Linked DNA regions of Variovorax paradoxus. The main gene of each other region encodes a partner of the protein of the gene in region 2 in a complex. Links are inferred from orthologs where the notes say so. Each region holds a gene or a part of one and is shown on either strand. Other genes may lie near its edges.

Region 1 (10,620 bases), 2.3 Mb from region 2 along the record:
ACTCAAAAGCCCGCAGAGGCAAATTCGGCAGGAAGAAGGGGATGGAATGCGTATTGCGATACTCGATCACGAAGCCGATCAGCTTCAGCTGATCACCCAAGCGATGTCGGGGCTCGGCCACGAATGTCACTCGTACACAGAAGGGCACGCCTTGCTCCAGGCGCTGCGCCGGCAAACCTTCGATCTTCTGATCCTCGACTGGCACCCGCCGGACATCCGCGGCATCGAGCTCGTGAAGACCGCCCGCAACGAGCTCCGAAGCCGTGCGCCCATTCTTTTCGTGACCACGACGCGCGACGAGACCGACGTGGTCGAAGGGCTCAATGCGGGTGCCGACGACTTCATGGTCGCGCCGGTTCGCGCCACCGAACTCGAAGCCCGCGTCGGCGCGCTGCTGCGCCGGTCCTATCCCGCGCAGCACGAGGCGGAACTGGTTTTCGGCCCCTATCACTTCTACCCGCGCGCGCGGGTCCTCAAGGTGAATGGCGCACAGGTCGAGTTGAAGAACCGCGAATACGCGCTCGCGCTGTTCCTGTTCCAGAACCTCGGCCGGCTGCTGTCGCGCGAGCATCTGCATGAGGCGGTGTGGGGCGCTGGCGCGGCGGCCCTGTCGCGGTCGCTGGACACCCACGTCTCCCGCCTGCGGACCAAGCTCGGCCTGGGACCCGCGAGCGGCTTCCTGCTGCTGGCCATCTACGGCCTGGGCTACCGGCTGGAGACGGTCGAGCCGAACACACTGCCGGAAAGCCTCACGCGCTGAGGAGCTTTCAATCCGCGGGGAATCTCCGCCGCGATACGGGCTCCAAACGGCTTTGGGTCTCCTGGGGGCCTCACAAGGAGCGAAGTCGATGAAAGTTCTCACGAGGCTGCTGCTGGCCGCCGTACTGTGCCGGGGCGTCTTCGGCACGGCCGCCGCGCAGGATGTGGAAGCCAGCGACATGGTGCAGGGCGGCATGCGGGCCGTCCAGATGATCGACCAGGGCAAGACCGAGGAACTCTGGGACGGTGCCACGTCCGCAACCCGCAAGCGCATCGCGCGCACCGACTTTGCCGCCAAGGTTTCCAGGAGCCGTTCGCCGCTGGGCGCGCCCTTGCAGCGGACCTGGGTGGCGCTCAACCGCCAGGCCGTGGCCGACCCTGATTCCGAAACGGCCGGCCAGTATGTCAGCATCGAGTACGAGACCCGTTTCAGCAACAAGCCGGATGGCACCCTGCGCGAACTCGTGAGCTTTCATCTCGATCGCGACCGCATCTGGCGCTTCAGCGGCTACGTGCTGCGCTAAAGTGCCCGAGACAATGACCAACCCGCGCTGGAAACCCAATGTCACCGTGGCCGCGGTGATCGAGCAGGACGGCCGCTTCCTGCTGGTCGAGGAGCACACGGCCCAGGGGCTGCGGCTCAACACCCCGGCGGGACACCTCGACCCCGGCGAATCGCCCGTCGAAGGCTGCGCCCGCGAAGCCCTCGAGGAAACCGCCCACGCCTTCACGCCCACCGCGCTGATCGGCATCTACATGGCGCGCTCGAGCCATCGCACGGGCAGCAAGGAAGACGTGATCTACCTGCGCTTTGCCTTTGCCGGCACACTCGGCGCGAAGGAAGCAGGCCGAGCCCTCGACGAAGGCATCGTGCGCACGGTCTGGATGAGCGCCGACGAAATCCGCGCCAGCGTGCCGCGGCACCGCAGCCCGCTGCTGCTGCAGTGCGTCGAAGACCACCTGGCCGGCAAGCGGTATCCGCTCGAGCTGATCCACGTGCACGAATCGCTGCGCTGACGGCTGGCTCTGGTGGGCCGGCCTCAGGCGCTCAGACGATGACCCCGCCGCCAAGGCAGCGCTCGCCGTCGTAGAGCACGGCCGATTGCCCCGGCGTGACGGCCCATTGCGGCTCGCCGAAGCGCAGGCTGAAGCTCGCCGCGTCGCCGCTTTCTTCCAGTTCGCAGGCGGCGTCGCCTTGGCGGTAGCGCGCCTTCGATCCATAGCGGCCGGGCGCGGGCGCCTCGCCCGAAACCCAGCTCGCATCGCCGGCCGCCAGCGCCGGGGACAGCAGCCAGGGATGGTCGTGGCCCTGCACCACCCAGAGCGTGTTCTTCTCGATGTCCTTGCGTGCCACGAACCACGGCGAATGGTCGCCCGAGCCGCGCTGCGCGCCCTTCTCCTTGACGCCGCCGATGCCCAGCCCCTGCCGCTGGCCCAGCGTGTAGAAGCTCAGGCCCTGGTGCTCGCCGAGCTTGCGGCCGCGGTCGTCCTTGATGGGGCCCGGTTCCTTCGAGATGTAGCGGTTGAGGAACTCGCGGAACGGCCGCTCGCCGATGAAGCAGATGCCGGTGGAATCCTTCTTCTTCGCGTTGGGCAGGCCGATCTCTTCCGCGATGCGGCGCACCTCGGTCTTGTGCAGTTCGCCCACGGGAAACAGCGTCTTCGACAACTGCGCCTGATTCAGCCGGTGCAGGAAATAGCTCTGGTCCTTGGAAGGGTCGAGCCCCTTGAGCAGTTCGTGCCGGCCCGTGGCCTCGTTCAGCCGCACGCGTGCGTAGTGGCCGGTGGCGATCTTCCCGGCGCCCAGGCGCATCGCATGGTCGAGGAAGGCCTTGAACTTGATCTCGGCGTTGCACAGCACGTCGGGGTTGGGCGTGCGGCCGGCCTTGTATTCGCGCAGGAACTCGGCGAACACGCGGTCCTTGTAGTCGGCCGCGAAGTTGACGTGCTCGATCTCGATGCCCAGCACGTCGGCCACGCTGGCGGCGTCGATGAAGTCGATGTTCGACGAACAGTATTCGCTGTCGTCGTCGTCTTCCCAGTTCTTCATGAAGATGCCGACCACCTCGTGCCCCTGCTGCTTGAGCAGGTGCGCCGTGACCGCGGAATCGACCCCGCCGCTCAGTCCCACCACGATCCGTTGCTTTGCCATAAGCCCGCCATTGTCCCAGCCCCGCGCCCGGGCGGCCGGCGTGGGGGAATCAGCCCTGGCTGCGCAAGCCGGCCAGCAGTTCGTAGGAGCGCAGCCGCGCCGCGTGGTCGAACACCTGCGAGGTGATCATCAGCTCGTCGGCGCCCGTGCGCTCGATGAAGGCCTGCACGCCTTCGCGCACGCGGGCGGGCGAGCCCACGGCCGAGCACGACAGCACCGAGTCGAGCAGCGCGTTCTCGGCCGGGCCGACCTTCTGCCGATAGCCCTCGACCGGCGGCGGCAGGCGCCCCGGCCGGCCGCTGCGCAGGTTCACGAAGGCCTGCTGCCATGACGTGGCGCGGAATTCGGCCTCTTCGTCGGTGTCGGCCACGAACACGTTGAAGCCCAGCATCACATGGGGCTTCTGCAGCTGCGCCGACGGCTTGAAGGTCTCGCGGTAGATCTGGATCGCCTGCATCAGCTGCTGCGGCGCGAAGTGCGAGGCAAAGGCGTAGGGCAAGCCCAGGTGCGCGGCCAGCTGGGCGCCGAAGGTGCTCGAGCCGAGAATCCACACCGGCACCTCGAGCCCCGCGCCCGGCACCGCGCGCACGGGCTGCTGCGGTGCCTTGGACATGAAGTCCATGAGCTCGACCACGTCCTGCGGAAACTGGTCGGCATCGGATTCGAGGTTGCGGCGCAGCGCGCGCGCGGTGCGCTGGTCGGAGCCGGGCGCGCGGCCGAGGCCCAGGTCGATGCGCCCCGGATAGAGCGACTCCAACGTGCCGAACTGCTCGGCGATCACCAGCGGCGAATGGTTGGGCAGCATCACGCCGCCCGCGCCGATGCGGATCGTCGACGTGCCGGCGCCCACGTAGGCGAGCAGCACCGCGGTGGCCGCGCTCGCGATGCCCGGCATGCCGTGGTGCTCGGCCAGCCAGTAGCGCTGGTAGCCCAGCCTCTCCCCGTGCTGCGCGAGCGACAGCGAGTTGCGGAACGACTGCGCGGCGTCGCTGCCTTCGGTGATGGGGGAGAGGTCGAGGATCGAGAACGGAATCATGGGCCGGATGATGGCGCGATCCGGCGATCCCTGCTCGTGCAAGCCATTGCGCGCTCTGCTAGGGCTGCTGACGCGAGGCGGCTACGGGCTTCGCTTGCGCCACTGGCCCAGGTCGGCCTCGATGCGCTCGTTGATGTTGCCGCTCCACTGGGCGCCGAAGCCGGCCGCGCGCAGCAGCTCGACGATGCGCCGGCCGACCGCAATGGTGTTGGCCTCGCGCTGCTCGATCTCGGGAATCATGCCGCCGCTGAACGCCAGGTAGAGGCGGCCGGTGCGCACGGCGGTGTCGAGGTCCTGCGCGTGATAGAAGCAGCAGCCGCGGATGCCCGAGGCGAGCCGGCCCGCGGCGCGCCACTGCTCGCGCACATCGTCGTGGCCGTCGGCCAGCGAGTTGCCGGCGCGGTGCAGCGCAATGATCTTCTCGCTGCGCAGCTGGGCGAAGACTGCTTCGAGCCGGTCGTATTCGGTCTGCGCGGGCCACGAAGCCTCGGCGGCACGCTTGGCGGCGCAGGCGCGCGCCGCCTCGGCCTTGACCCAGGCGCGGTCTTCGGGCGTGAGCTCGTCGGGGTCGAGGTACTCGTCGGTGATCATCCATCCGATATCGCCGTCGGGATGGAAGCCGCACCACGCCAGGCCGTGGATGCGTGCGCGCGTGTCTTCGGGGTCGAGCGTGAGGGCCATGGGTGCGCGGTTCAACCTGCCGGGCGCGCGAAGGCATCGGCTTCGAACCGGCCGGCAGCGTCTTTCAGAACCAGGGTGCAGCTCACGTTACGGGTATTTTGCGGACGGGAAGGCCATCGAACCCGCGGTCGGCCAGCCCTGCCGCGGCGGACACCATCGTACCGGGCCGCAGCCAAAGCCCGGTGTCCGCCCGCGAAGGCGGCCACCGATTTGTAAGGCGAAAGCATTTGCGCGCGTGGCAAATCAACCACGCCGAGCCCGGCCGACCGCCGCCGCGCGTGCGGCCAATGGCAAAAAGCCGGCCCATGCTTTCGCATGGCCGGCTTTGGCGGTTGGCGCTCGCCGAGCGCCCGGGACCGATTACAGCGGCAGTGCGTCGCCGCGGGCAGCAGCGCGGGCTGCGGCACGCACCGTGGCGCGGTCCACCGTGCCGGCAACGATCGGGGCGACGCCCGACGAAGCACCTTCGGCGTACGGATCGGCGCTGCGGGCCGCGACAGCGGCTTCTGCACGAACCGTATCGCGGCTGGCGGACGAAACGAACACCTGGGCCGGGCCCGCATTGGCGCCGGTGGCATACGGGTTGGCGCTGTGCGCGGCAACCACGGCCTGGCTGGCGACATCGGCGCGGCTGGCGGCCGAGGTCAGCTGATGCACGCCTTCATAGGTTTCGGCGTGGGCGGCACCGGCAACGGCCATGAGGGCAACAGCAACGGCGGAGAGGATCTTCGAGGCGGTCATTTGATTTCCTTCAATTCAGTTCAGTTTTGACTTTGGATGATTTCGAACCGGTCTTGGGTGGGTCACCGTCCCGTCGGGGGGCGGCCACCTCGCTCGGGGCCCTGTTCACCCAGATCGGCTTGGGGGCCGGTCTGTGAGATGAATTGTGCGCCGTCTTCTAAGTAAAAACCCTTATCAAAAGGAACCACGGCGTTCACGGAAAGGAAACAATCGCCTCGAAAGCAGGGGCGTTCGATGGCCTTCGCGACTTGGAAAAAACGGCTGTCCGCGTGCGCTGCGGCTAAAGTGGTCGCCCCCAGCCGGTCGCGCAGCGCTTCGGCCGCACACAGCACAAAAGGAACATCCGCCATGGGCGCACAGTGGAAAGCAAAGCACAAGGACCTGGCCGCCAATGCCAAGGGCCGCCTGTTCGGGAAACTGGCCAAGGAAATCATGATCGCCGCGCGCAGCGGCGCCGATCCGGCCTCGAATGCGCGCCTGCGGCTGGTGGTGGAGCAGGCCCGCAAGGTCTCGATGCCCAAGGACACGCTGGACCGCGCCATCAAGAAGGGCGCGGGGCTCACCGGCGAGGCGATGCACTTCGAGCATGTGATCTACGAAGGCTTTGCGCCGCACCAGGTGCCCGTGATGGTCGAATGCCTGACCGACAACGTGAACCGCACCGCGCCTGAAATGCGCGTGCTATTCCGCAAGGGCCAGCTCGGCACCTCGGGCTCGGTGTCGTGGGATTTCGACCATGTGGGCATGATCGAAGCCGAACCTTCGCGTGCCGATGCCGATGCCGAAGTGGCCGCCATCGAAGCTGGCGCGCAAGACTTCGAGCCGGCCGGCGAAGGCGGCGCCACGGTGTTCCTGACCGACCCCACCGACCTCGACCTGGTGAGCCGCGCGCTGCCGGCCCAGGGCTTCACGGTGCTGTCGGCCAAGCTGGGCTACAAGCCGAAGAACCCGGTCGATCCGGCCAGCCTCAGCGCGGAACACCTCGAGGAAGTCGAAGTATTCCTGGCCGCCATCGATGCGAACGACGACGTGCAGAACGTGTACGTGGGCCTGGCGGGCTGAGCCGCCCGCAGCGGCTGCTCTGTTTTTGATGGAGGGTTCCATGCCCAGTCTGGAGAAGGCCGCCACCCGTACGCTCGCCGGCCAGTGCCTCTGCGGGGCGGTCCGCTACACCGTGGCCGACGAGTTTGCCTATGCGCTGAACTGCCACTGCGCCGATTGCAGGCGCGCGACCGGCTCGGCCTTCAAGCCTTTCGCCGGCATCGAGCGGCACAAGCTGGCCATTGCAGAAGGCAAGGACGAACTCCTGGTCTTCGGCGAGGAAAACGCCGGCGACATGCACTGCCGCCGGTGCGGTTCGCTCCTCTACTCGGTGGTGCGCGACGGCCTGTTCGTGCATGTGACCCTGGGCACGCTGGCCGACGATCCATCCATTCGCCCGCGCGCGCACATCTTCGTGGGCTCGAAGGCCCCCTGGTTCACGATCACCGATAACCTGCCCCAATACGCGGGCCACGCCGACGCCGGCTGAATCCCGGCCTTGCTACGCCGCCCGCCCGCCGCGCTCGAGCGGCAGCCAGAGCGTGAACAGCGTGCCCCCGGGCCCCGAGCGCCACGAGACCTCGCCGCCGACGGCCTGCGCCCGGCGCTGCTGGTTCTGCATGCCGCGCCCGCCGGCGCCGGCCAAGGCCTTCTCGATGTCGAAGCCCTGGCCGTTGTCCTCGATGCTCACCCGCACGCCGGACGCTCGCGCTTCAGTGCCCACCCGGATCTCGGTGGCGCGCGTATGGCGCAGGATGTTGGCGATGCTCTCCTGCACGATGCGCAGGATGTGCAGCGCGCTGGTCGGGTCCAGCCAGTCCAGCGCCGGCAGCTCCTGCACCTGCCATCGCAGTGCCACGCCCGAGCTCTCGAGCCGCGGACCGAGCCGGTAGCGCAACGTGGCGAGCAGCAGCAGCAGGTCGTCCTCGAGCGGCTCCATCGAGTCGATGGTGAGCTTGAGGTCGTCCAGGCAGCTCTTGAGCATCTGCGAAACCTTGTCCTCGCTCATGCTGCCGCCCTCCACGGAGCGGATGGCGCTGATCAGCGAAGAGCCCAGGCCGTCGTGCATGTCCTGCATCAGGCGCTGGCGCTCGTCGCTGATGGTTTGCTTCTTCTCGACCTCGCGCAGCCGCCGGTGGCTGAGCTCGAGTTCGGCTTCGCGCGCCGCAAGGCGTTGGGCCAGGCTGGCGTTGACCCGCTCCACCTCGGCAATGGCATTGACGTAGCGCCGGTACATCAGCACCCCGAAGACGCTGAACGTGACCGCGTTGGTGTAGGCGCCCAGGTACCAGCCCTCGGGGCTCACGAAGTTGTTCTGCAGCAGCCAGTCGGACACGCCCAGCAGCACGCACACGCCGATGCCCACGGCCACCAGCCGCCCCTCGCTGGAGCGGCGCCAGGCGCTGACGCCGCCCACCAGCGCAACGGCGACCCCCATGAGTGCCGCGCCGAGGTAGATCAGCGGCGTGACCTGCGGCGTGTTCCTCAGGATCGCCGGGCCCGGCAGCGTCAGCACGCCGATCAGCACCGTCCACACCACCACCGCGCCGGTCAGCCACTTGAGCGGACGGCCGTGCAGCTGGCGCAGCGCGAAGTGCACCACCGCCACCAGCCAGAACAGGGAGTTGACCGTGAGCCAGGCGAACCAGTCGTTGGCGATCGGAACGCCCACGGAGAAATGCAGGCTGCGCAGGAAGGAGGCGGTCGCCAGGTTGAAGAAGAGCAGGTAGCCGGTCTCGTGGCTGCGCCTGAACCACACGAACAGCGCGAACACGCCCACGGCCATGAAGGCCGCGCTGAGCATGGCCGGCAGCTCCTGCTGGAGCCACTGCCGCATGCGATGGCGGCCTTCCAGCGCTTCGACAGGGCCCAGCCACATCGATGAAACCGCCACCTGCGCGCTTCGCGTGTGTTCCATCCGCACGAGGATCTCGTTCAATGGCGCGTCGTCGGGCATTTTGCCCAGCAACACCCACAGCGGCGTGCGGGTGCTGTTCCACAGCGGGCCCTGCACCTGCGCGCGGTGGACCAGCCGCCCATTGGCATACACCGCAATGGCGCCGTCCGTCTTGATGCGCGCGCCATACAGCGCGAGCGGCGCCGAAGTGGCGGGCAGGCCGCGCGGGGAAAGCCGCAGCCAGGTGATGCGGGTTGCGCCCGTCGATGCGCTGCCATCGGCCTGGCGCAGCAAGGCGATGGGCAGGGCCAGGGGCAGCTCGACCGGCTGCCAGGCGGCCGGCAGGGCCTTGCCGTCCACGGCAAGAGGCAATGCGCGGAAGCCGGGTGCGTCTTGCACCTGCCAATCGGCATGCGTCAGGTGCAGGGCCGCGGTTTCCTGTCCCGCGCCGGTCGTGCTGAAAAACGCGACCATGGCAACCAGCAGCGCCATGGAGACCACGAGCACCCCGTTCGCCCAGAACGAGGCAAGACGGTATCTGGAGAAGTGTTCGCGCAGCCGCGCGTGCAGCAGCCGGCGCGCAAATTCGAGGCTCATGCGAGGCTCATCTGCGTGCAGCCTGCCCGGTCTGGCTCAGGAAAAAACAGCCGGAAGCAGCTGCGTTCCCGGCAAGCCGCGCGGCTGAAGCAGCGATGGAACAGCTTCAGCCACGGTGCGATTCAACTCAGAACGGAATGTCGTCGTCCATGTCGTCGAAGCCCGACGACGACTTGGCCGGAGCCTGGCGCGGTGCCGCGGCTGGAGCACGCGGTGCTGCCGCGGCCGGTGCGCGGGGAGCGTACCCACCGCCACCGCCACCACCAGCGCCTTGCGAGTAGCCGCCGCCACCGCCGCCCTGCGCGCCCTGCGCGCCCTGCGAATAGCCGCCGTCGTCCTCGGGACCGCCCGACGGGCCGCCCTGGCCCTGGCGGCTGCCCAGCATCTGCATCTGGTCGGCGCGGATTTCGGTGGTGTATTTCTCGATGCCGTCCTTGTCGGTCCACTTGCGCGTGCGCAGGCTGCCTTCGACGTAGACCTGCGAGCCCTTGCGCAGGTATTGGCCCGCAATTTCGGCCAGGCGGCCGTTGAAGACGATGCGGTGCCACTCGGTGGCTTCGCGCATTTCGCCGCTTTGCTTGTCTTTCCAGCGATCGGTGGTGGCCACGGTAACGTTCGCAACCTGGTCGCCGCTCGGGAAGGTACGCATTTCGGGGTCGCGCCCCAGATTGCCGACGACTATGACTTTATTGACCGATGCCATGTGCACTGCCCCTGATAAGTAGATGAAGGAGGAGGAAGAGAACCCTAGATTGTGCCCGATGCCGGCCGCCCGGGCGCCGCCGCCGGGCACCTCCGAAGCACCGCCTCCGTCAAACCGCTGCAACCCGCCCGCTCGCCATGACATGCCGCTCGGACTATCATGTCCGGTTGCCCTCGGACGATCGCCCCCTTGAATTCCAAAGCCACTGAAGACTTCGCCGCCGACGAGGAAAGCGCACGCGACGCGAAACGCGAACGCGACACCTACCTCGGCGCGGTGCTTGCGCAGCAGCGCATCAGCATCCGCGGTGCGCGCACCCACAACCTGAAGAACGTCGATCTCGACATTCCGCGCAACAAGCTGGTGGTGATCACCGGCCTGTCGGGCTCGGGCAAGTCGAGCCTCGCCTTCGACACGCTGTATGCCGAAGGGCAGCGGCGCTACGTGGAAAGCCTGTCGGCCTATGCGCGGCAGTTCCTGCAGCTCATGGACAAGCCCGACGTGGACGTGATCGAGGGCCTGTCGCCCGCGATCAGCATCGAGCAGAAGGCCACCAGCCACAACCCGCGCTCCACCGTGGGCACGGTGACCGAGATCCACGACTACCTGCGCCTCTTGTACGCGCGCGCCGGCACGCCCTACTGCCCCGATCACCATCTGCCGCTGCAGGCGCAGACGGTGTCGCAGATGGTCGACGCCACGCTCGCGATCGCCGACGAGCCGCGGCTGATGATCCTGGCGCCGGTGGCGCGCGAGAAAAAAGGCGAATTCCTGGAACTCTTCGCCGAAATGCAGGCGGCCGGCTACGTGCGCTTCCGCGTCGACGGGCAAACCTACGAATACAACGACCTGCCCAAGCTCAAGAAGACCGAGAAGCACGACATCGACGTGGTGATCGACCGACTGCGCGCGCGCCCCGACATGCAGCAGCGCCTGGCCGAGAGCTTCGAGGCCGCGCTGCGGCTGGCCGAAGGCCGGGCGATCGCGCTGGAGCTGGGCACAAGGCCGGAAGG
Region 2 (10,819 bases):
GGCGTCGGCCACGAAACCGACTTCACCATCGCCGACTTCTGCGCCGACCTGCGCGCGCCCACGCCCACGGCCGCGGCGGAACTCGTCAGCGCGCCCCAGGCGATGTGGCTCGGTGCGCTCGATCTCCTGGGCGACCGGCTCGACGGCGCGCTGGGTGCGCGTCTCGATGTGCTGGGCCAACGCCTCGACCAGGCGGCAGGGCGCCTGGGGCGGCCTTCGACACTGGTGGCGCGCCAGCAGCTGCGGCTCGCCCACCATTCGCAGCGGCTGCGCTATGCGGTGCTGTCCAGGGCCGAGCGCCTCGCCCAGGTGCCGCGCGCGATCTCGGCCGATTTTCCGCTCAGGCTCGAGCGCGCGATGGCGCAGCGGCGCGAGCGGCTGGAACGCGTCGCGCTGCGCCTGCGGTTGCTCGATCCTGCGCTGGTGCTGCAGCGCGGGTATGCCTGGCTCACCGATCCCGACGGGCGCGCGATCGTCAGCGCAAAGAAGCTGAGTCCTGGCGACGCCGTGGTCGCGCGGCTCGCCGACGGCTCGGTCGACCTGACCGTGACCCCCGGCAAAACGGGAACGCGTCCGACGCCGGGTGCGTAATTCCTTTCTAGAATCCTTGATTCCCCACAACCAACCCACGAGAAAAAACCATGGAACATGTGCTCCCACCCCTGCCCTACGCCCTCGACGCGCTGGCACCCGAGTACTCGAAGGAAACCCTCGAGTACCACTACGGCAAGCACCACAACGCCTACGTGGTGAACCTCAACAACCTGCAAAAGGGCACCGAGTTCGAATCGATGCCTCTTGAAGACATCGTCAAGAAGTCCAGCGGCGGCATCTACAACAACGCCGCCCAGATCTGGAATCACACCTTCTTCTGGAGCTGCATGAAGCCCCAGGGCGGCGGCGCTCCCACGGGCGCGCTGGCCAAGGCCATCGATGCCAAGTGGGGCAGCTACGACGCCTTCAAGGAAGCGTTCGTGAAGTCGGCCGTGGGCAACTTCGGCTCGGGCTGGACCTGGCTGGTGAAGAAGGCCGACGGCTCGCTGGACATCGTGAACATGGGGGCCGCGGGCACGCCGCTGACCACCGGCGACACCCCGGTGCTGACGGTGGACGTCTGGGAGCACGCCTACTACATCGACTACCGCAACCTGCGCCCGAAGTTCGTTGAGACCTTCCTGGCCAAGCTGGCGAACTGGGACTTCGCGGCAAAGAACTTCGGCTGAACCGGCTTCCCATTGAAAAAGCCGACCCTCGCAGGTCGGCTTTTTCATGGGCAGAGGCAGGGCGCTCAGCGTTTCGACGCAGCAAACAGCTCGCCGCCGAGCTTGGCGCCCTTCTTGATGTTCTTCTTGGCGAACCAGCCGAGGTTCATTTCAAGCACGAAGCGCACGGGCTCCTCGGAACAGTGCGAATTTTCGGTCATGGGTTGCATGTCGACCAGATTGACGATGCGGCCATCGTCCGCCACGAACGCGGCGGTCAGCGGCAGCAGCGTGTTGCGCATCCAGAAGCACTGGGTGGCCGGTTGTTCGAAAACAAAGATCATCCCCTCGGCCTGCGGCATCTCCTTGCGGAACATCAAGCCGATCTCCCGCTGCCGGGGCGTCTGCGCGACTTGCGCATCGATCCTGTATAGGCCGACGGACAGCTTGGTGCGTTGCAGGTCGGTCTGGGGTTGCTGCTGGGCCTGCGCTGATCCCATCAAGGATATGGCAAGCAGGAGCAGGGCGGCAAAACGCTGGAACATCGGGGCTTCTTTCAGGGCGGGGTCCAAGGACGCGAGGCCAATAAAAATGCCCGCTGATGCGGGCATTGCCGGTGAGCGCGGGAGCTTACACCTTCTTGGCTGCAGCCGTGTGCGCCTTGGCCACGTGGCGAACCTTGTGCTTCTTGACGGCGTGCTTCGTCGGTTGCTTCGCCTTGACAACGGCGGGTGCGGCCGGCGCGGGCGTCGGTGCGGGCGGGGTTTGAGCAAATGCACCGGCAGCGAAGAGACCGGCGACGAGGGCTGCGAGCAGCTTGTTCATGAGACATCCTTTGAAATCGTTGATATGGACCACCTCCCTGTGGAAGGTGAACCTTCAACGCGAGAGCCGCCGGCCCCGGTTGACAGAAATTCCATGGCCGCAAACGAAAAAAAAGCGCTCCGTGGAGCGCTTCCTTGTACGGCAGGGCCGACTTACTGGGGCGTACCGCCTTGGGTCGACTTGCGCTTCACGCTGCCGTCCTTGTTGCGGCGGCGCTGGTCGCGCGTGCTGGCGCGCTTCTCGCCGGCTGCTGCAGCCTTGTCGGCGCCAACCGCACCGCCTTCGGGCGTCTTGGCGATGTCGCCGGCGGGAGCAGCCACTTGACCAGCGGGCTTGGCTTCCTTCTTGGCTTCGGCGCGGGCTTGCGACTTGCTGTTGGTGGCGTTCCCCTGCTCGGGCGTGGTGCCGGTGGGGTTCTGGGCGTAGGCGCCAGCGGCGAACAGGCCAGCGATCATGACTGCGAGAATTTTGCTCATTGATGATTCCTCTATCGAGAATTGGTTGGAAACGCCTCCCGGCGAGCAGAAGGTCAGCCACTAACGAGGCCGTTGCCTCGCAGGTTGACAAACGCCAGCTGATGGGTTGCGTCTAAAATGTACAGCGATTTGTTCGCGGGCTGTACAGCGATTCCCCATCGCTGTCTGAATTCGCAGACAGTCGTCCGAATTACGTCACTCCCGGAGTCATTCCCCCTCATGTCCAGCTACCAGCACATCAAAGTCCCGGCCGAAGGCCAGAAGATCACGGTCAACGCCGACAACTCGCTCAATGTGCCTGATCAGCCGATCATTCCCTTCATCGAAGGCGACGGCACGGGTCTGGACATCACCCCGGTGATGCTCAAGGTGGTGGATGCTGCGGTGGCCAAGGCCTACGGCGGCAAGAAGAAGATCCACTGGATGGAAGTCTATGCCGGCGAAAAGTCGACCAAGGTCTACGGCCCCGATGTCTGGCTGCCCGAAGAAACGCTGCACGCCGTGCGCGACTACGTGGTGTCCATCAAGGGCCCGCTCACCACGCCCGTGGGCGGCGGCATCCGTTCGCTGAACGTCGCGCTGCGCCAGGAACTCGACCTCTACGTCTGCCTGCGGCCGATCCAGTATTTCGAGGGCGTGCCCAGCCCGGTGCGCGAGCCGCACAAGACCAACATGGTCATCTTCCGCGAAAATTCGGAAGACATCTACGCCGGCATCGAGTTCGAAGCCGAAAGCGACAAGGCCAAGAAGCTCATCAAGTTCCTGCAGGACGAACTGGGCGTCAAGAAGATCCGCTTCCCCAACACTTCGGGCATCGGCGTCAAGCCGGTGTCGAAGGAAGGCACCGAGCGCCTCGTGCGCAAGGCGCTGCAATACGCAGTGGATAACGACAAGCCCAGCGTCACCATCGTGCACAAGGGCAACATCATGAAGTTCACCGAAGGTGGCTTCCGCGACTGGGCCTATGCATTGGCAGCCAGGGAGTTCGGCGCCGAGCTGATCGACGGCGGCCCCTGGATGAAGTTCAAGAATCCCAGGACGGGCAAGGAAATCACCGTCAAGGACAGCATCGCCGACGCCTTCCTGCAGCAGATTCTCCTGCGCCCCGCCGAATACAGCGTGATTGCCACGCTCAACCTCAATGGCGACTACGTGTCCGACGCGCTGGCGGCCCAGGTGGGCGGCATCGGCATTGCCCCGGGCGCGAACCTGAGCGACACCGTCGCCATGTTCGAAGCCACCCACGGCACGGCTCCCAAGTACGCCGGCAAGGACTACGTGAACCCCGGTTCCGAGATCCTCTCGGCCGAAATGATGCTGCGCCACATGGGCTGGACCGAAGCGGCCGACCTGATCATCAGCTCGATGAAAAAGTCGATCGCCAGCAAGAAGGTCACCTATGACTTCGCCCGCCTGATGGACGGCGCCACGCAGGTGAGCTGCTCGGGCTTCGGCCAGGTCATGATCGACCACATGTAATTGCGTTCCGGCGCTTTCGGCGCCGCAGAGCCAAGGCCCTCGAGATCTTCCCGGTCTCGAGGGCTTTTCTTCATCCGGCCCGGCAGACTGGACTGGTTGAGAAATCTGGTTGAGAAATGGAACACCTTGCTCCAGATACCCATTTTTTTCCAGACGGGTGCCGCGTAATATTTACGCTGGGGCGCCGCGAACGGCAGATTTTTTGCATCGTCTGTGGTGTCGCACACGACGCAAGCCCCTTGATTTGTCGAATACGCGCCACCAAGTCTTCTTGCGCCGGCACGGTGCTTGCACGCTCTATAGAATCTTTTTTATGGCAACGAGAATCCCCAAGACTCCCAGCACTCCGCCGGCCCAGAAACCGGCCGGGGACGACGGAGATTCGGTCGTCCTGGAGCGGCGGCCGCAGAAAACCGCGCCGCCCCAGATGTACCAGGTCGTCATGCTGAACGACGACTACACGCCGATGGAGTTCGTGATCGTCGTGCTGCAGGAATATTTCAACAAGGATCGCGAAACCGCAACCCAGATCATGCTCAAGATCCATCTCGATGGCCGCGGCGTTTGTGGGGTTTATTCCCGCGATCTTGCGGCCACCAAGGTCAATCAGGTGATGGAGGCCGCGCACCAGGCCGGGCATCCGTTGCAGTGCGTCAGCGAACCCATTGCGTGAACCAGTTGAATTGCGCAAGCTCCAACCCATCTGAGAAGTTATTTACAGCAAGGCAAAAGGAAATCACATGATTGCCCAGGAACTGGAAGTCAGCTTGCACATGGCCTTCGTCGAGGCCAGGCAGCAGCGCCACGAGTTCATCACCGTGGAGCATCTGCTGCTCGCTTTGCTGGACAACCCGAGCGCCGCAGAGGTTCTGCGCGCCTGCTCGGCCAACGTCGACGACCTGCGGGCGTCGCTCACCAACTTCATCAAGGACAACACGCCCCAGGTGGCGGGGACCGACGATGTAGACACCCAGCCCACGCTGGGTTTCCAGCGCGTGATCCAGCGCGCCATCATGCATGTGCAGTCCACCGGCAACGGCAAGAAGGAAGTCACCGGCGCCAACGTGCTGGTCGCAATCTTCGGCGAGAAGGACTCCCACGCGGTGTACTACCTCCACCAGCAGGGCGTGACCCGCCTGGACGTGGTGAACTTCATTGCCCACGGCATCAAGAAGAGCGATCCGCCCGAAGCCGTCAAGGGCAGCAGCGAATCGCCTTCGGGCGAGGGCGAAGAGGGCGGCGGCGAAAAGAACGAGAAGGCTTCGCCTCTCGAGCAGTTCACGCAAAACCTCAACCAGCTCGCCAAGGACGGCAAGATCGATCCGCTGATCGGCCGCGAATACGAGGTGGAGCGCGTCATCCAGATCCTGTGCCGCCGGCGCAAGAACAACCCGCTGCTGGTGGGTGAGGCCGGCGTGGGCAAGACCGCCATCGCCGAAGGCCTCGCATGGCGCATCACGCAATCCGACGTGCCTGAAATCCTGGCCGAGGCGCAGGTGTACTCGCTCGACATGGGCGCACTGCTGGCCGGCACCAAGTACCGCGGCGATTTCGAGCAGCGCCTGAAGGGCGTGCTCAAGTCGCTCAAGGACAAGCCGAACGCCATCCTGTTCATCGACGAGATCCATACCCTGATCGGTGCGGGCGCGGCTTCGGGCGGCACGCTCGATGCGTCGAACCTGCTCAAGCCGGCGCTCTCGAGTGGCCAGCTCAAGTGCATCGGCGCCACCACCTTCACCGAGTACCGCGGCATCTTCGAGAAGGACGCGGCGCTGTCGCGCCGTTTCCAGAAGGTCGACGTGGTCGAGCCGACGGTGCAGGAAACCGTCGACATCCTGAAGGGCCTGAAGTCGCGCTTCGAAGAGCACCATGGCGTCAAGTACGCGGTGGCGGCCCTGCAGGCGGCGGCGGAACTGAGCGCCAAGTACATCAACGACCGCCATCTGCCCGACAAGGCCATCGACGTGATCGACGAGGCCGGTGCCGCGCAGCGCATCTTGCCGGCGAACAAGCGCAAGAAGACCATCAGCAAGACCGAGGTCGAGGACATCGTCGCGAAGATCGCGCGCATTCCCCCGGCCAACGTCAGCAACGACGACCGCGGCAAGCTGCAGACCATCGAACGCGACCTCAAGAGCGTGGTGTTCGGCCAGGACAAGGCACTCGAGGTGCTGGCGTCCGCGGTCAAGATGGCGCGCTCGGGCCTCGGCCGCGAGGACAAGCCGATCGGCTCGTTCCTGTTCAGCGGCCCCACCGGCGTCGGCAAGACCGAAGCGGCCAAGCAGCTGGCCTACATCATGGGCATCGAGCTCATCCGCTTCGACATGTCCGAATACATGGAGCGCCATGCGGTGAGTCGCCTCATTGGCGCGCCTCCGGGCTATGTCGGTTTCGACCAGGGCGGCCTGCTGACCGAAGCCATCACGAAGAAGCCGCACGCGGTGCTGCTGCTCGACGAAATCGAGAAGGCGCATCCGGACATCTTCAACGTGCTGCTGCAGGTCATGGACCACGGCACCCTGACGGACAACAACGGACGCAAGGCCGACTTCCGCAACGTGATCATCGTGATGACCACCAATGCGGGCGCCGAGACCATGAACAAGGCGACCATCGGCTTCACCAACCCGCGCCAGGCGGGCGACGAGATGGCCGACATCAAGCGCCTGTTCACGCCGGAGTTCCGCAACCGCCTGGATGCGACCGTGAGCTTCAAGGCGCTCGACGAGCAGATCATCCTGCGCGTGGTCGACAAGTTCCTGCTGCAGCTCGAAACGCAGCTGGCCGAGAAGAAGGTCGACGTCACGTTCAGCGACGGGCTGCGCAAGCACCTGGCGAAGAAGGGCTTCGATCCGCTGATGGGCGCTCGCCCGATGCAGCGCCTGATCCAGGACACGATCCGCCGTGCATTGGCCGACGAGCTGCTGTTCGGACGCCTGATCGATGGCGGCCGCCTGTCGGTCGACATCGACGACAAGGGCGAAGTGGAGCTGGACATCCAGCCGCTGCCGAAGAAGGAAGGCAAGTCCAAGCCTGAAGCCGAAGAGGCTGCTGCAGGATAAAGCGGACCGGCAAAGCCGGTTCCGCGGTATTTCTGGCAGTACGAAAAAGGCCGGTAGCATTCGCTGCCGGCTTTTTTTTGGCTGGAATCTATCCGAACGCAGTTTTACTTTGATTCTCCCCGAGCTCAGTCAGGAATGGAAAACCGGCCTCTCTTTGGCCTGGAGCGGCTATATCGCCGTGCTGTCGGTCTGGATCGTGATGCAGAAGCGCGCGCCGGTGTCCACCATGAGCTGGATCCTGTCGCTTGCGCTGCTGCCGTTCGCGGGCTTCGTCATCTATTACTTCCTGGGGCCGCAGCGCCTGCGCAAGCAGCGCGTCAAGCGCCTGCGCAGCCGCGCGAGCGCGCACACGCAGGCCGACCTGGCGCGCGTGCGCGACGCGGCCCAGAACGCGCCGCCGGCGCTGCAGCAGATGGCGCGGCTGGGCACCGCGGCCTGCGGGCTGCCAGTGTCCAGCGCGACCGGCGTGGCGCTGCTTTCGGGCGGCGCGCGCACCTTCGACGCCATCTTCGACGCGGTGCGCGCGGCGCGCGACCACATCCATCTCGAGTACTACATCTTCGAGCCCGACCAGATCGGCACCGCGCTGCGCGACCTGCTGGTGGAACGCGCACTGCAGGGCGTGTCCGTGCGCCTGCTGCTGGACGCGCTGGGCTCCAAGCGCATCGGCCGCAAGTTCATGGCGCCGCTGCATGCCGCGGGCGTGCAGGTTGCACTTTTCCATGACACGCGCATCGGCCGCCGCCTGCGCCCGGTGACCAACTACCGCACCCACCGCAAGATCGTGGTGTGCGACGGCCGCGTGGGCTTCACCGGTGGTGTCAACATCACCGACGAGGAAGACAAGCGCACCCGCCCCGACGCCTACCACGACGTGCATTTGCGCATCGAGGGCAGCGCGGTGCGCTGGCTTCAGACCACCTTTCTCGAAGACTGGACCTACGCCACGGGTGAAGACCTGCGCAACATCGACCACCTGATGGGCGCCATGCTGCCGCAGGTGGAAGCCGGCGACATTCCCGTGCAGATCGTGACCAGCGGTCCGGACAACATGCTCGAACCCATCCACCGCATGCACGTGGAGGCGATTCATTCGGCGAGCGAGCGCGCCTGGCTCACCACGCCGTACTTCGTGCCCGGCGAGCCCGCCATGATGGCGCTCACCAGCGCGGCGCTGCGCGGCGTGGACGTGCGCCTTCTGGTGCCGCGCCGCAGCGATTCGGCCATTGTGAGTGCCGCCGCGCGCTCCTACTTCGACGAGCTGATTGCGTCCGGCGTCAAGGTCTGGGAGTACAAGGCGCGCATGCTGCACTCCAAGACCTTGGTGGTCGACGACCATTGCGCGATGATCGGTACCGCGAATTTCGACAACCGCAGCTTCAGGCTCAATTTCGAGGTGAGCGCGGTGGTCTACGGCCCCGAGCTGGCACGCCCCCTGGCCGCGCAGTTCGAGACCGACCTCCACAGTTCCGGCGCGGTGCGCGCCCACCGGCCGCAAAGTTTCTGGCGCCGCCTCGGCGACGCGCTTGCACGATTGTTTTCTCCCTTGCTCTGAATGAACCACACCTTTCTCTGGCACGACTACGAAACCTTCGGCGCCGTGCCGCGCCGCGACCGGCCATCGCAGTTCGCCGCCATCCGCACCGACGCCGAGCTCAACGAGATCGGCGAGCCGCTGATGATCTATTGCAAGCCGGCGCCCGACTACCTGCCGAGTCCCGAGGCCTGCCTGATCACGGGCATCACGCCGCAAATCTGTCTGGAGCGCGGCATCCCCGAGCACGCCTTTGCCGCGCAGATCGAGAAGGCCTTCTCGCAGCCCGGCACCATCGGCGTGGGGTACAACACCATCCGCTTCGACGACGAGGTCACGCGCTTCCTGTTCTGGCGCAACCTCATCGATCCGTACGCACGCGAGTGGCAGAACGATTGCGGACGCTGGGACCTGCTCGACGTGGTGCGCCTCACCTATGCGCTGCGGCCCGATGGCATCGAGTGGCCGAAGAAGGAAGACGGCAAGCCCAGCTTCAGGCTCGAAGACCTGGCGCGCGCCAACGGCCTGCTGCACGAGTCGGCGCACGATGCGCTGTCCGACGTGCGCGCCACCATCGCACTGGCGCGGCTCATTCGAGACCGCCAGCCCAAGCTGTTCGAATTCGCCTTCGGCCTGCACAAGAAGGACCGCGTCGCCAGCGAGCTCGGCTTGCCGGCCATGCGTGAAACAGCCCGGCCTTTCCTGCACGTTTCGGGCATGTTCCCGGTCGAGCGCGGTTGCCTCGGCGTGATGTGGCCGCTTGCAAGCCATCCGACCAACAAGAACGAACTGATCGCCTGGGACCTGGCCCATGACCCCAGCGAGCTGCGCGACCTCGACGTCGAGACCTTGCGGCTGCGCCTGTTCACGCGCAGCGCCGATCTGCCCGAAGGCGTGCTCCGCCTGCCGGTCAAGGGCATCCACCTCAACAAGTCGCCGATGGTGGTCGGCAACCTGCGCACGCTGGCGCCCGCCATGGCCGAACGCTGGAATGTCGACCTCGATGCGGCGCTGCGCCACGCGGCCATCGCGCGCGACCTGCCCGACATGAGCGCCATCTGGTCGCAGGTGTATGCGCGACCCAAGGAGGCGGCGCCCGATGTCGATGAAGACCTCTACGGCGGTTTCGTCGGCAACGCCGACCGGCGCCGCCTGAACCAGCTGCGCGCGCTGTCGCCCGCGGAGCTCGCCAAGGACCGCACCGGTTTCGACGACGGGCGCCTCGAGGAAATCCTTTTTCGCTACCGCGCGCGCAACTGGCCCGAGCTGCTCAGCCCGGAAGAGACCGAACGCTGGGAGGCGCTGCGCGCCGCGCGGCTCTTCAAGGGCGAGGGCGGGGTGCGCACCATCGAGATGCTGTTCAGCGAAGTCGATGCGCTGTCCGAAACCGCGGACGAGCGGGGCGAAGAAATCCTGGGCGCGCTCTACGAGTACGCCGAGGCCATCGCGCCCGAAGCCTGAGACATCAGGATTTGCGGCTCATCCAGCTGGTGGCCTGCGCGCGGCCCGGCAGATGCAGCGTGGCCGTTGCGGCCGGCGTTTCCGCCAGCAGGCGTCCCTTGCGAAACACCTTGAGCCGCGCCGCGCGCAGCCGGATCGCCTCGATCGGGTCGCGCGCCTGCAGCAGCACGAAGCTCGCGTCGCAGCCCGCCTCGAGGCCGTAGCCTTCCAGGTGCATCACGCGCGCCGCGTTCGTGGTCACCGCATCGAAGCATTGGCGGATGCCGGCCTGGCTCGTCATCTGCGCCACGTGCAGCCCCATGTGCGCCACTTCGAGCATGTCGCCCGAGCCCATGCCGTACCACGGGTCCATCACGCAATCGTGGCCGAAGGCGACGTTCACGCCGGCGGCCATCAGTTCGGGCACGCGCGTCATGCCGCGGCGCTTGGGGTAGGTGTCGTGGCGGCCCTGCAGCGTGATGTTGATGAGCGGGTTGGAAACGACGCTGACGCCGCTCTGCGCGATCAGCGGCAGCAGCTTGCTCGCGTAGTAGTTGTCCATCGAATGCATCGAGGTGCAGTGCGAGCCCGTCACGCGCCCCTGCATGCCAAGGCGCCAGGTCTCGGCCGACAGGGTTTCGATGTGGCGCGAGAGCGGGTCGTCCGACTCGTCGCAATGCATGTCGACCAGCTTGCCGCGCTCGGCCGCGAGTTCCATCAGCAGCTTCACGCTGGCCGCGCCATCGGCCATGGTGCGCTCGAAGTGCGGAATGCCGCCCACCACGTCCACGCCCTTGTCGA

Evidence for each region.
Region 1: the proteins of sbcB (region 2) and ssb are in contact, whole or in part, in a crystal structure (PDB 3C94), measured with the Escherichia coli proteins. The link is inferred for Variovorax paradoxus from one-to-one orthologs.

Annotation. Positions count from the first base shown.
Region 1 is NZ_JAUSXL010000002.1:2,317,586-2,328,205, reverse strand. The notes cover bases 7,820-10,620. They hold ssb (single-stranded DNA-binding protein), read right to left. Parts: upstream 9,608-10,620; coding sequence 9,032-9,607; downstream 7,820-9,031. Other genes in these bases: uvrA (excinuclease ABC subunit UvrA), read left to right, coding at 9,767-10,620; QFZ47_RS14650 (sensor histidine kinase), read right to left, coding at 7,820-8,799. Also shown: QFZ47_RS14700 (response regulator transcription factor), read left to right, coding at 47-760; QFZ47_RS14695 (DUF4019 domain-containing protein), read left to right, coding at 849-1,283; QFZ47_RS14690 (NUDIX hydrolase), read left to right, coding at 1,297-1,776; tRNA 2-thiouridine(34) synthase MnmA, read right to left, coding at 1,808-2,911; QFZ47_RS14680 (LLM class flavin-dependent oxidoreductase), read right to left, coding at 2,961-3,947; QFZ47_RS14675 (DUF6891 domain-containing protein), read right to left, coding at 4,029-4,628; QFZ47_RS14670 (helicase SNF2), read right to left, coding at 4,989-5,369; QFZ47_RS14665 (hypothetical protein), read right to left, coding at 5,432-5,719; QFZ47_RS14660 (YebC/PmpR family DNA-binding transcriptional regulator), read left to right, coding at 5,718-6,431; QFZ47_RS14655 (GFA family protein), read left to right, coding at 6,472-6,900; more of QFZ47_RS14650, read right to left, coding at 6,913-7,819. UniProt on the Escherichia coli protein: Plays an important role in DNA replication, recombination and repair. Binds to ssDNA and to an array of partner proteins to recruit them to their sites of action during DNA metabolism. Acts as a sliding platform that migrates on DNA via reptation.
Region 2 is NZ_JAUSXL010000002.1:4,586,522-4,597,340, forward strand. What follows is about bases 7,820-10,819. They hold sbcB (exodeoxyribonuclease I), read left to right. Parts: upstream 7,820-8,599; coding sequence 8,600-10,039; downstream 10,040-10,819. Other genes in these bases: cls (cardiolipin synthase), read left to right, coding at 7,820-8,599; QFZ47_RS25285 (amidohydrolase family protein), read right to left, coding at 10,044-10,819. Also shown: xseA (exodeoxyribonuclease VII large subunit), read left to right, coding at 1-591; QFZ47_RS25240 (superoxide dismutase), read left to right, coding at 642-1,223; QFZ47_RS25245 (DUF192 domain-containing protein), read right to left, coding at 1,289-1,747; QFZ47_RS25250 (hypothetical protein), read right to left, coding at 1,833-2,027; QFZ47_RS25255 (cell envelope biogenesis protein TolA), read right to left, coding at 2,180-2,503; icd (NADP-dependent isocitrate dehydrogenase), read left to right, coding at 2,723-3,982; ATP-dependent Clp protease adapter ClpS, read left to right, coding at 4,296-4,655; ATP-dependent Clp protease ATP-binding subunit ClpA, read left to right, coding at 4,723-7,044; more of cls, read left to right, coding at 7,154-7,819. UniProt on the Escherichia coli protein: Degrades single-stranded DNA (ssDNA) in a highly processive manner.